DNA from 2 places in the Pseudomonas sp. S3_G06 genome. Region 2 is predicted to be linked to the other one. Evidence: predicted binding sites of a transcription regulator. Region 2 holds the regulator's gene; the other holds the start of a gene.
What was found. Region 2 encodes sigma-54, which starts transcription at its own class of promoters, with help from an activator protein. Its sites were predicted from a motif close to ANTGGCATNNANNTTGCTNT; they were not measured.
Positions count from the first base shown of each region.

Region 1: the regulator sigma-54 is predicted to act here: its motif matches at 2,606-2,625, upstream of flgB (flagellar basal body rod protein FlgB).

Region 1 is NZ_CP162738.1:807,203-813,132, reverse strand. Features, by position in the region: gene flgE (flagellar hook protein FlgE) at 1-932, opposite strand, end outside; gene flgD (flagellar hook assembly protein FlgD) at 964-1,692, opposite strand; gene flgC (flagellar basal body rod protein FlgC) at 1,708-2,151, opposite strand; gene flgB (flagellar basal body rod protein FlgB) at 2,155-2,565, opposite strand; gene cheR (protein-glutamate O-methyltransferase CheR) at 2,937-3,764, opposite strand; gene AB4N47_RS03675 (chemotaxis protein CheV) at 3,811-4,743, opposite strand; gene flgA (flagellar basal body P-ring formation chaperone FlgA) at 4,826-5,587, shown strand; gene flgM (flagellar biosynthesis anti-sigma factor FlgM) at 5,750-5,930, shown strand, end outside.
Region 2 is NZ_CP162738.1:4,184,503-4,190,432, reverse strand. Features, by position in the region: gene AB4N47_RS18860 (ZIP family metal transporter) at 1-748, shown strand, start outside; gene AB4N47_RS18855 (HPr family phosphocarrier protein) at 784-1,059, opposite strand; gene rapZ (RNase adapter RapZ) at 1,075-1,932, opposite strand; gene ptsN (PTS IIA-like nitrogen regulatory protein PtsN) at 1,935-2,399, opposite strand; gene hpf (ribosome hibernation-promoting factor, HPF/YfiA family) at 2,411-2,719, opposite strand; gene AB4N47_RS18835 (RNA polymerase factor sigma-54) at 2,793-4,283, opposite strand; gene lptB (LPS export ABC transporter ATP-binding protein) at 4,450-5,175, opposite strand; gene lptA (lipopolysaccharide transport periplasmic protein LptA) at 5,175-5,720, opposite strand; gene lptC (LPS export ABC transporter periplasmic protein LptC) at 5,707-5,930, opposite strand, start outside.

The DNA.
Region 1 (5,930 bases), 2.5 Mb from region 2:
TACTGCGTGGTCTTGGCCATCGAAATGGTCACGCCATTCGGGTTGGCCGAAGCGCCATTAGGCGTGAAATTACCATTGGTCACGGTGCCTGGCACCCAGTTGTTCAGGGTCAAATCACTGCTGATAATCGGATTGGTCGGGTCTGCCGGATTAGGCGTACTGACCTGAAGCAACTTGCCGGAACTGTCGAACGTCAGTGTTGAAGCCACTGGTGGAGTCTTGGTTGGATCGCTACCGGTAGCATCCGGGTTACGGCCGTCAACCAAGGTGTACACCTTCCAGACGTTATCACCGGTCTTCACTACATACTGATCCATAACATGCGCGTTGCCCTGCGTGTCATAGATCGGGGTGCTGAACGATTTGGTGTAAGTCTCAGGCTTGGACGGATCGAACACCACGGGGGTGGCGCCCGTGTCGATGATTTTAGTGGCGGACGAATTCAGGTTGATGCTCGAAGTCACCGCCGAAGTCGACTTCGGCGCCAGGTTCGAAGTATCGATCTTGAGGTCAGTCAACACACCGTTGATGATCTTGCCGTTGGCATCCACACCGTAACCTTGCAGACGCGAGGTGTAGTCGGTGTTGGTGATGTAACCGGCGTTGTCGACCTTGAACGTACCGGCACGGGTGTACGAGATCGAGCCGTTGTTGCTCATGGTGAAGAAGCCGGAACCGTTGATGCCCATGTCCAGCACGTTGCCAGTGTTGTTGATGTCACCTTGGGTGAACTGCTGGGAAACGTTGGCCAGGCGCACGCCGTTGCCGATCACTTTGCTGCCGCTGCCCAGACGAGTCGACGAATAGACGTCTTCGAATTCTGCGCGCGAGGATTTGAAACCGGCGGTGGCGACGTTGGCGATGTTGTTGCCGGTTACGTCGAGTTGTTTGTTGGCGGCATAGAGACCGCTAAGGCCGATGTTAAAAGACATGTTCCACTCCTTCGTGCCGGGTTAGTCGGCTCTATATACCAATGGTTTGTACTTTGGACAGGGCAACGGTGCCCTTGCCGGCCAGGTTGAGCATCAGCTCGCCACCGGTCTGGCTGATCGTCACGCTGTTGACGGTCGCCGGCAGGTAGGTCGCCAGGTCGGTCGCGGTGCCGTTGATCGGTGCGCTGGCCTTGAACGTGTAAGTGCCGACCGGAACCACGGTGCCGGCGGTGTCCTTGCCGTCCCAAGTGAAACTGGCATCGCCGGCAGCGCGGCTGCCCAGGTCGATGGTGCGCACGGTCTTGCCGTCCTTGTCGGTAATGGTCACGGTGCCTCCGGCAATCGACGACGGCACGCTGACAGAACCGGTCAGGCCTTTGCTCGGGTCATCGAGCTGCGCGGTGTTGGTCTGCACGATCACGTTGCGACCGACCAGCGACGAAGCCTGCAGCGCTTGCGACGAGTTGTAGTTGCCGGCAAGGCCGCTGACGGTGGAGTTCAGCGTGGTGATGCCTTCAAGGCTGCTGAACTGCGCCAGTTGCGCAACGAACGCGCTGTTGTCCTGCGGGTCGAGCGGGTTCTGGTTTTTCAGCTGGGTGACCAGCAATTGCAGGAAAGCATCCTTGCCCAGCGCCTGGCCGCCGGTGGCACTGTTGGTCGCCGAAGCGATGCCGCCCGACGTAGTGCTGCTGGCCTTCTTCGACGAGTTGGCCAGGATGTCGTTCATGCTCAGGCTGCTGGTGGTATCCGTAACGCTCATGGCAGTCGCCCCTTATTACTGACCGAGGGTCAGTACCTTCTGCATCATGGTTTTGGCGGTGTTCATCATTTCCGCGTTGGTCTGGAACGAGCGGCTCGCAGAAATCATGTCAGCCATTTCTTCCACCACGTTGACGTTCGGGTAGTAGACGTAGCCCTTGGCGTCGGCAGCCGGATGGTTCGGCTCGTAGCGCGCTTCAAGATTGCTCTGGTCTTCGACGACGCCGAGCACCTGCACGCCCTGCCCGGCCGCGTCCTGGTTCTGGAACAGCGAATTGCTGCCGCCGGCCTGGCCGCCCTGGAACATGGTGGCGAATACCGGATGGCGCGCGCGGTAGGTCTGGTCGATGCTCGACGAAACGGTTTCGGCGTTGGCGATGTTCGAAGCCACGGTGTTCAGGCGTGTGGTCTGCGCGCTCATGCCGCTGCCGGCAATGTTGAAAACGCTGGACAGGGACATGGATTATTCTCCGCGCAGGGCTGACACCAGCCCTTTGAATTTGCTGTTGAGCAAGGTGAAGCTGGCCTGGAAGCCGACGGCGTTTTCCGCGTAGTTGGACTGTTCCAGTTGAGCGTCGACGGTGTTCTGGTCGATCGAAGGCTGCATCGGCGTGCGATACATCAGCGACTCGTCGCCATTGCCCAGCCCTTCAGCCTCGATGTGCCGGCTGTTGGTCATGTTCAGGGCAAAGTGGCCGCCGGTCTTGGTCTTCTCGGTCTGTGCTTCGAGCACTTTGGAGAAATCCAGATCCCGCGCCTTGTAGTTCGGGGTGTCGGCGTTGGCGATGTTGTTGGCCAGCACTTCGGCACGCTGAGCGCGGAAGCCCAATGCCTTTTCGTGAATGCCCAGCGCTTTGTCGAAGCTGATGCTCATGTCGGGAACCTTCAGGTGACCGGTTTTTCGTATCTGAGCTTTAGCAAGCGCCGTGCCAAATGAACAAAGCCCCGTATTCCGGGGCTTTGCGCCTGACAGGCAAAGCGGCAATGCCAGAAAAGCGGCAACCGGTTACCGCCGGATGCCGCTTTTCTGCCGCTTGCCGTCCTTGCCAGGTCAGCGCAGATCCCTGTGGGAGCGAGCCTGCTCGCGAAGGCGGCGTGTCAGGCGCCAACTGTCTTACGGACAGACCGCTATCGCGAGCAGGCTCGCTCCCACAGGGGGTTTGTGGTGCTCGTGGAAAATAATTCGGGCATAAAAAAACGGGAAGCCTTTGCGGGCCTCCCGTTTTTTGTATCACTGCAAACCGCTTATTTCGCCTTGTAGATAATCCCCGGGCTGCACTGAACCATCTGGTAATGATCCGGCAATCCGTTCAGCGCTTCCGAAGCGCCAAGGAACAGGTACCCGCCCGGCTTCAACGTGCTGTGAATGCGCAACAGGATGTCCTTCTTCACTTCGGCAGAGAAGTAGATCAACACGTTGCGGCAGAACACGATGTCGAACTTGCCCAGCGCTGCGTAACTGTCGAGCAGGTTGAACGAGCGGAATTCCACCCGGCTCTTGATCGGCGCCTTGACCACCCAGCGCCCCGGCCCTTTCGGGTCGAAGTAGCGTTGCAGGCGTTCCGGCGACAGACCGCGACCGATCGCCAGGCTGTCGTACTCGCCGGTCTTGCAGTTGTTGAGCATCAGGCCCGACAGATCGGTGGCAACGATCTGCACACCCATCTTCAACTGACCCAGGTTGCTGCGCTCGAACTCGTCGATCGACATCGACAGCGAGTACGGTTCCTGTCCCGACGAGCAGGCCGCCGACCAGATCCGCAGACGCTGGTTGGGGCTGGCCTTGATCGCTTCCGGCAGTACCTTGTTCTTCAAGACTTCAAACGGATAGGTGTCGCGAAACCACAGGGTTTCGTTGGTCGTCATGGCATCGACCACCTGCTCGCGCAAACCGCTGCGCGGCTGGGTCTGGATGCGCTGTACCAGCTCACCCAGGGACTTGATGCCTTGCTGCTCCATCAGTTTGTTGAGACGGCTCGAGACCAGATACTGCTTGTTTTCACCGAGCAGAATGCCACAGGCTTTTTCCAGGAAGACCCGGAACTGTTCGAAATCCAAATTACCCGTAGACAATGATGCCGCCTCTTAAATCGTGTTGACCGCCAGGGACAGAAGGTCCCTAGCTGATATCTGCTGCTTTGATCCGGTCGACTACCCGGGATGCGAGGTCATCAGGACGGAATTTGGCCAGAAAGTCATCAGCACCGACTTTCTTCACCATCGCCTGATTGAATACCCCCGACAACGAAGTATGCAGGATGATATGGAGCTTTTGCATGCGCGCGTCGCCGCGGATTTCCGCCGTCAGGGTGTACCCGTCCATCTCCGGCATCTCGATGTCGGAAATCATCATCAGGAACTCTTCTTCCGGCTTCTTGCCCTCGTCGACCAGCTTGCGCAGGTAATCCAGCGCCTGCTTGCCGTCGTTCAGCGCCACCACTTCGACACCGATGGTCTGCAGACAACGCGTGACCTGCTTGCGCGCCACCGACGAGTCATCGACCGTCAGCACCCGCAGCGACAACGCCTTGGTCTGCGTCTCGACATCGACCACGCCCACCGAAATCGCTTCCGGCGTCGGCGCCACTTCGGCCAGCACCTTCTCGACGTCGATGATTTCGACCAACTGATTGTCGACCCGGGTTACAGCGGTCAGGTAGTGATCGCGACCGGTACCCTTGGGTGGCGGATGGATCTCTTCCCAGTTCATGTTGACGATGCGCTCCACCGAGCGGACCAGGAAACCCTGGGTCTTGGTGTTGTACTCCGTGATGATCACGAACGGACTGTTCTTGTCTTTCAACGCACCGGAGCCCGTTGCCATTGCCAGATCCAGGATCGGAATGGTCGCTCCCCGTATATTCGCTACCCCGCACACGACAGGACTGGATTTGGGCATCAACGTCAGCGACGGGCATTGCAACACTTCCCGTACCTTGAACACGTTGATCCCATAGAGCTGCGGCCCGTCGAGACGGAACAACAGCAGCTCGAGGCGATTCTGCCCTACCAGTTGCGTGCGCTGGTTCACCGAATCCATTACACCAGCCATGCCCAGACTCCTACACCAACGCCAAGTGTTGTTGCGACGCACATTCATTGCTAAACGGCACGGCGCTTGCTTTTTAACTCGTATGAACGCTCAAACGACATTTTCCCGACGCCTGACATCCTCCCTTCGCAAAGGGCTTTGCGCGGTGTCCGCCGTTTGCTGCTTGCTTGCTGGCAGTCCTGCCCATGCAGATGCGGTTACCTTGCCTGATATGCTTATCGGCGTGACTCAGGGCTTTCTTGAATTCACCGTAGAAGACTATTTGGCTTCCAGTCAAACCGAAGGCCGCTACGAAATCGAAGTCAACCAGCTCGACCCGCGCATGCGCATGCCCATGTGCGACAAGGAATTGACAGCCACACTGGAGAGCCCGGCACGCCCGCTGGGCCGCGTCACGGTGAAGGTTCGCTGCGAAGGCAGTTCGCCCTGGACGGTGTTCGTACCCGCTCAAGTCCGCCTGTTTCGCGAGATCGTGACGACCACCCGTCCGCTGAAACGCGCCGGCATTATCGAGCCGCAGGATGTGACCTTGCGCGAGCGCGACGTCAGCACGATCAACCAGGGTTTCCTGACTTCCGTCGACGAAGCGATCGGGCAGAAACTTACCCGACCAACGGTCGCCGATCAGGTCATCACCCTGGTGCATCTGGAACAGGCCGAAGTGGTGCGCAAGGGTGACCAGGTGGTGATCACTGCGCGCAGCGGCACCCTTGCCGTACGCATGCCGGGGGAAGCGCTCTCCAATGGCGGCATGAAAGAACAGATTCGCGTAAAAAACCTTAATTCTCAAAGAGTTATCAAGGCGCAGGTGATTGCGCCGGGACAGGTCGAAGTGGCCATGTAAAAGCCTCGTGGAGAAAACTGGCGCCGATCCCGTCGCTTCCCTAAACTGTGCCGCAGCAGGTCTCGCAACGGCGCATGCAAGCTTATGGTTGATTGGGCCTAAAGTTTTTCAGGGGATAGCCGAAAACATGGCAAGCGTCCAAATTCCCAGAGGTTTTTTATCATGGTTATCGATTTCAACCGATTGAACAGTTCCTCGTCACTAACCGGCAGCACACGTACCAGCAACGCCAAGGAAAGCGCTGAAAACAGCCCCTCCGCGCCGCTGAATACCCAGGCCGAACAGGCCAATGTCGCCAAAAGCGGGGAGTCGGTACACCTCAGCAATGAGGCTCAACAGTTGC
Region 2 (5,930 bases):
GGGCGGTGCCATCTGCGCTTTGGGCACGGCGCTTGGCGCCGTGCCGGTGCTGGTGATCCGGCGCATGCCGCAGGCACTCAGCGACACCTTGCTGGGATTTGGCGCCGGGGTGATGCTGGCGGCGACGGCGTTTTCGCTGATCGTGCCGGGCATTGCTGCGGCGGAGAGTCTTGGTCTTACGCCGTGGGCCGCCAGTGGCCTGATCTGCTTCGGCATCCTGCTCGGCGCGTTCGGTCTGTATCTGGTGGATCGGCGCGTTTCCGGTGCCTCGCCGGAGATGCTCGTCGGCACGCTGGAGCATCCGGTGATTCCACCACGAATCTGGCTGTTCGTGTTCGCCATCATCGCGCACAACATTCCGGAAGGCATGGCGGTTGGCGTATCTGCCGGCGGCGGGATGGCGGACGCCGACAGCCTGGCGATGGGCATTGCGTTGCAGGATGTACCGGAAGGGCTGGTGATTGCGTTGGTGCTGGCCGGGGCAGGGATGTCGCGGGTCAGGGCATTTTTGATCGGCGCGGCGTCTGGGCTGGTCGAACCGGTATTTGCACTGTTATGCGCGTGGCTGGTGAGTCTGGCTCAGGTGCTGTTGCCGCTGGGGCTGGCACTGGCGGCCGGGGCGATGTTGCTGGTGGTGACCCACGAAGTGATCCCGGAATCGCGCCGTCATGGGCATGACAAGCTGGCCAGTCTGGGCCTGTTGGTCGGGTTTTGTCTGATGATGGTGATGGATACGGCGTTGGGTTGAATGAAGGCGAGGAACAGTGTGCCCCGCCTCAAGGATTATTCACCTTCGTCGAAATACCTTTCGATCAGATCGACCAATGCGTCCATGGCTTCCTGAGCCTGTTCACCTTCGGTGCTCAAATGGATCTTGGTGCCTTTGCCCGCCGCGAGCATCATCATCGCCATGATGCTCTTGCCGTCGACAGTAGTTTCAGGTGTGCGTCCCACTCGGATCGTGCAGTCTGGATACTGACCCGCTACGCCGACGAATTTGGCCGATGCCCGGGCATGCAGACCCAGTTTATTGATGATTTCGATTTCACGAGCAGGCATCGCGGTGTGGATCCTTTAGGTGAGGTCGCGGTGGCGAACCTGGACGTTCTTCAGGGTTTTCTGCAGGGCCTGACCCAAACGTTCGGTCAGGTAGACGGAGCGGTGGTGCCCGCCGGTGCAGCCGATGGCAATGGTCACGTAAGCACGGTTGCTGGCGGCGAAACGTGGCAGCCACTTGTTCAGGTAGGCGTAGATGTCCTGATACATTTCTTCGACATCCGGCTGCTGCGCCAGGTACTCGGCCACCGGTGCATCAAGGCCCGATTGCGCGCGCAGCTCCGGTTTCCAGTACGGATTGGGCAGGCAGCGCACATCGAAGACCAGATCGGCATCGACCGGCATGCCGCGCTTGAAGCCAAATGATTCAACCAGAAACGCCGTGCCGGGTTCCGGCTGATTCAGCAGGCGCAGCTTCAGGGTGTCGCGAAGCTGATAGAGGTTCAGGCTAGTAGTGTTGATTTTCAGGTCGGCCAGATCGGCGATCGGGCCGAGCAGGGCGGTTTCATCGTGAATCGCCTCGGCCAGTGAGCGATTGGCGTTGCTCAGCGGGTGACGACGACGGGTCTCGGAAAAACGCTTGAGCAGGGTTTCCTCGTCGGCGTCCAGGTACAGCACATCACACTTGATATGCTTGGCACGCACGTCTTCGAGCAATTCCGGGAAACGTGACAGATGGCTCGGCAGGTTGCGCGCATCGATCGACACGGCAACCAGCGGCTGCGCCAGTTCAGTATGGATCAGCGCCCGCTCGGCCAGTTCCGGCAGCAAGCCGGCCGGCAGGTTGTCGATGCAGTAGTAGCCGTTGTCCTCAAGGACATTCAGGGCGGTACTTTTACCCGAGCCCGAACGGCCACTGACGATGATCAAACGCATGATTAGTGCCCGTTCTGCTCGTCCAGTACAACCTGGTACAAGGCTTCGCTGCTCGCGGCGCTGCGCAGTTTTTCGCGCACTTCCTTGCGGTCGAGCATGCTGGCGATCTGGCGCAACAACTCCAGATGCGCGTCGGTTGCGGCTTCCGGGACCAGCAGCACGAACAACAGGTCCACCGGAGCGCCGTCGATGGCGTCGAAATCGATCGGGGCTTCAAGATGCAGCAGGGCACTGACTGGTGCCGTGCAGCCCTTGAGGCGGCAGTGGGGAATGGCGATGCCGTTGCCAAAACCGGTGGAGCCAAGTTTTTCACGGGCGATCAGCGCCTCGAAGACATCCTGCATCGCCAGATCCGGCACTTCGCGGTGGATCAGGTTGGCAATCTGTTCGAGGGCTTTTTTCTTGCTGCCGCCCGGCGCGTTCACTTGGGAACGGCCGGGGGTCAGGATGGTTTCAAGTCGGATCATGGATAGGGGTGTTAACGACCGGTCGCGCCCTGGAGGAGGCTCTGGGTCTTTTCCTTATGCTTTTTGAGTTGGCGATCCAGCTTGTCGGTCAGCAGATCAATCGCGGCATACATGTCTGTGTGCTCTGCGTTGGCAACTACTTCTCCGCCGGGTATATGCAGTGTGGCTTCGATCTTCTGCAGCAGTTTTTCGACGCACATCGTGACTTGCACGTTGGTGATTTTGTCGAAATGCCTCTCCAATCGGTCGAGTTTTTCCTCGATGTAGGAACGCAGAGGTTCGGTCACTTCCAGTTGGTGTCCACTGATGTTGACTTGCATACAGCTTCTCCTTCGTTGCCAGTGCATAAAGCGGCAGGCCGAAAAGCCTGCCACTGGAACGCTGTAACGTGGCTTACATCAACCGCTTGCGTTCGCTCGAAGGCGCGATTCCGAGGGATTCGCGGTACTTGGCGACGGTGCGGCGAGCCACCTGAATGCCTTGTGCCTCCAGTAAACCAGCGATCTTGCTGTCACTCAACGGCTTTTTCTGATTTTCCGCCGCGACCAGTTTCTTGATGATCGCGCGGATCGCCGTGGACGAGCATTCGCCGCCTTCGGAGGTGCTGACGTGGCTGGAGAAAAAGTATTTCAGCTCATAAATACCGCGCGGGGTATGCATGAATTTTTGTGTGGTCACCCGGGAAATCGTCGATTCGTGCATGCCGACCGCTTCGGCGATGTCATGCAATACCAAGGGCTTCATCGCTTCGTCGCCGTATTCGAGGAAACCGCGCTGATGTTCGACGATCTGCGTGGCCACTTTCATCAGGGTTTCGTTGCGGCTCTGCAGGCTCTTGATGAACCAGCGGGCTTCCTGCAACTGGTTGCGCATGAAAGTGTTGTCGGCGCTGGTGTCGGCACGTTTCACAAACCCGGCGTACTGGGCGTTGACACGCAGGCGTGGCACCGACTCCTGGTTCAGCTCGACCAGCCAGCGCTCGTTGTCCTTGCGCACGATCACATCGGGAATGACATATTCGGCTTCTGTCGACTCGATCTGCGAACCGGGACGCGGATTGAGGCTCTGCACCAGTTCGATGACCTGGCGCAGCTCGTCTTCCTTGAGCTTCATCCGGCGCATCAACTGGCTGTAATCGCGACTGCCGAGCAGGTCGATGTAATCGGCTACCAGACGCTTGGCCTCGGTCAGCCACGGCGTCTTCGCGGGCAGCTGGCGCAATTGCAGCAGCAGGCATTCGCTGAGGTTGCGGGCGCCGATCCCGGCGGGCTCGAATTGCTGGATGCGATGCAGGACGGCTTCGATCTCGTCGAGCTCGATGTCCAGTTCAGGATCGAACGCTTCAAGAATTTCTTCGAGGGTTTCGTCCAGATAGCCCTGATTGTTGATGCAGTCGATCAGGGTCACGGCGATCAGGCGATCGGTGTCGGACATCGGCGCCAGGTTCAGTTGCCAGAGCAGATGGCTCTGCAGGCTCTCGCCGGCGGACGTGCGGGTGGTGAAATCCCACTCATCGTCATCGCTGCTGGGCAGGCTGCTGGCGCTCGTCTGGTAGACGTCTTCCCAGGCGGTATCCACTGGCAGTTCGTTGGGGATGCGCTCGTTCCACTCGCCATCCTCGAGGTTGTCCACCGTCGGGGCGGTTTCGTGGTAGGAGGGTTCCTGGATTTCGGCGGGCTTCTGTTCGGCGTTGTCGGCCAGAGGATCGGCGTTGTCGAAGTCGTCGCCTTCTTCCTGGCGCTCGAGCATCGGATTGGATTCCAGAGCCTCCTGGATCTCCTGTTGCAGGTCCAGGGTCGACAATTGGAGCAGGCGGATGGCCTGTTGCAGCTGCGGTGTCATCGTCAGCTGCTGGCCCATTCTCAAGACTAGCGATGGTTTCATGGCAGGGGCTTAACACCTTATTCGCCGGCGCTTTGCGCCATCCACTACAGGGCGCCGAAGCGCCAAACTTAAGCAAATTATATGCCTGAAACTGAAGTGTTTGCCTAGAGCGCTGTAACAATTAAAGCGGATAAATGCGCCTTGAATCGATACAGCGCTGTCGCGCTTACAGGCGGAACTCGTGACCCAGATACACTTCCTTGACCAGATCGTTGGCCAGGATGGTCTCGGCATCACCTTCGGCGATCAGTTGACCGTCATTGACGATGTAAGCGGTTTCGCAGATATCCAGGGTCTCACGGACGTTGTGGTCGGTGATCAGTACACCGATGCCCTTGGCCTTGAGGTGGTGAATGATCTGCTTGATGTCGCCGACCGAGATCGGGTCGACACCGGCGAACGGTTCGTCGAGCAGGATGAACTTGGGTGCAGTGGCCAGGGCGCGAGCGATTTCCACCCGGCGGCGCTCACCACCGGACAGGCTCATGCCTAGGTTGTCGCGGATGTGGCTGATGTGGAATTCCTGCAGCAGGCTTTCCAGCTCCTTGCGCCGACCGGCCTTGTCCAGCTCCGGGCGAGTCTCGAGGATCGCCATGATGTTGTCGGCAACCGACAGTTTGCGGAAGATCGACGCTTCTTGCGGCAGATAGCCGATACCGGCCTTGGCGCGGCCGTGCATCGGCTGGTGGCTGACGTCCAGGTCATCGATCAGCACACGGCCCTGATCCGCCTGCACCAGGCCGACGATCATGTAGAAGCACGTCGTTTTACCGGCGCCGTTCGGGCCGAGCAAGCCGACGATCTGCCCGCTGTCGATCGACAGACTGACGTCACGCACGACCTGGCGGCTTTTATAGGCCTTGGCCAGGTGCTGAGCTTTCAGAGTTGCCATTACTGGGATTTCTCTTCGGTTTTCTTCTTCGGCTGGATCACCATGTCGATGCGCGGACGCGATTCGGTGACCTTGCTGCCCGTGGCGCGACCGGCGCTGGCCAGTTTCTTCACGGTGTCGTAGACGATTTTTTCGCCTTGGGTGACGTTGTTATCCTTGTCGATAACCTTGGCCTTGTCGATCAGCACCACCCGATTCTGCTGGGCGTGGTATTGAATCGTCACGCCGTAGCCCTTGACCGGGTTGGCGTCGCCCTGTGTCTGCAACTGCTCGAAGTAAGCCAGGTTGCCTACCGAGGTCACCACGTCGATGTCGCCATTGGGCGCGCGCGTCATGGTCACGGTGTTGCCTTTAACGATCATCGAGCCCTGGGTAATGATCACGTCACCTTTATAGGTGGCGATGCCATTCTTGTCGTCCAGTTGGGCGTCGTCGGCCTGAATGCGGATAGGCTGCTGCTGATCGTTCGGCAGGGACCAGGCGCTCGCGCTTCCCAGTGCTGCGCCCAGACTGAGCAAAATAGGGAGGGTTTTAACGAGCCTCATACTGTCCTCTTACGTTCGATTGCAGGTGTATCCTGCTGTCCTTCAGGTACGCTTTCATTCCGACGCCAGTCGATACGCCGCCAGCGCCCTCGATTCTAACGGGTTGCGCAGTCTGCGCATATTCCTGCTGCGGGAACACGGTCATGCGGGTGCTGGTGATCAGGGTGCCGCGCTGTTTCTCGTCGGTGCGCTGTACGCGTACCGAATCGA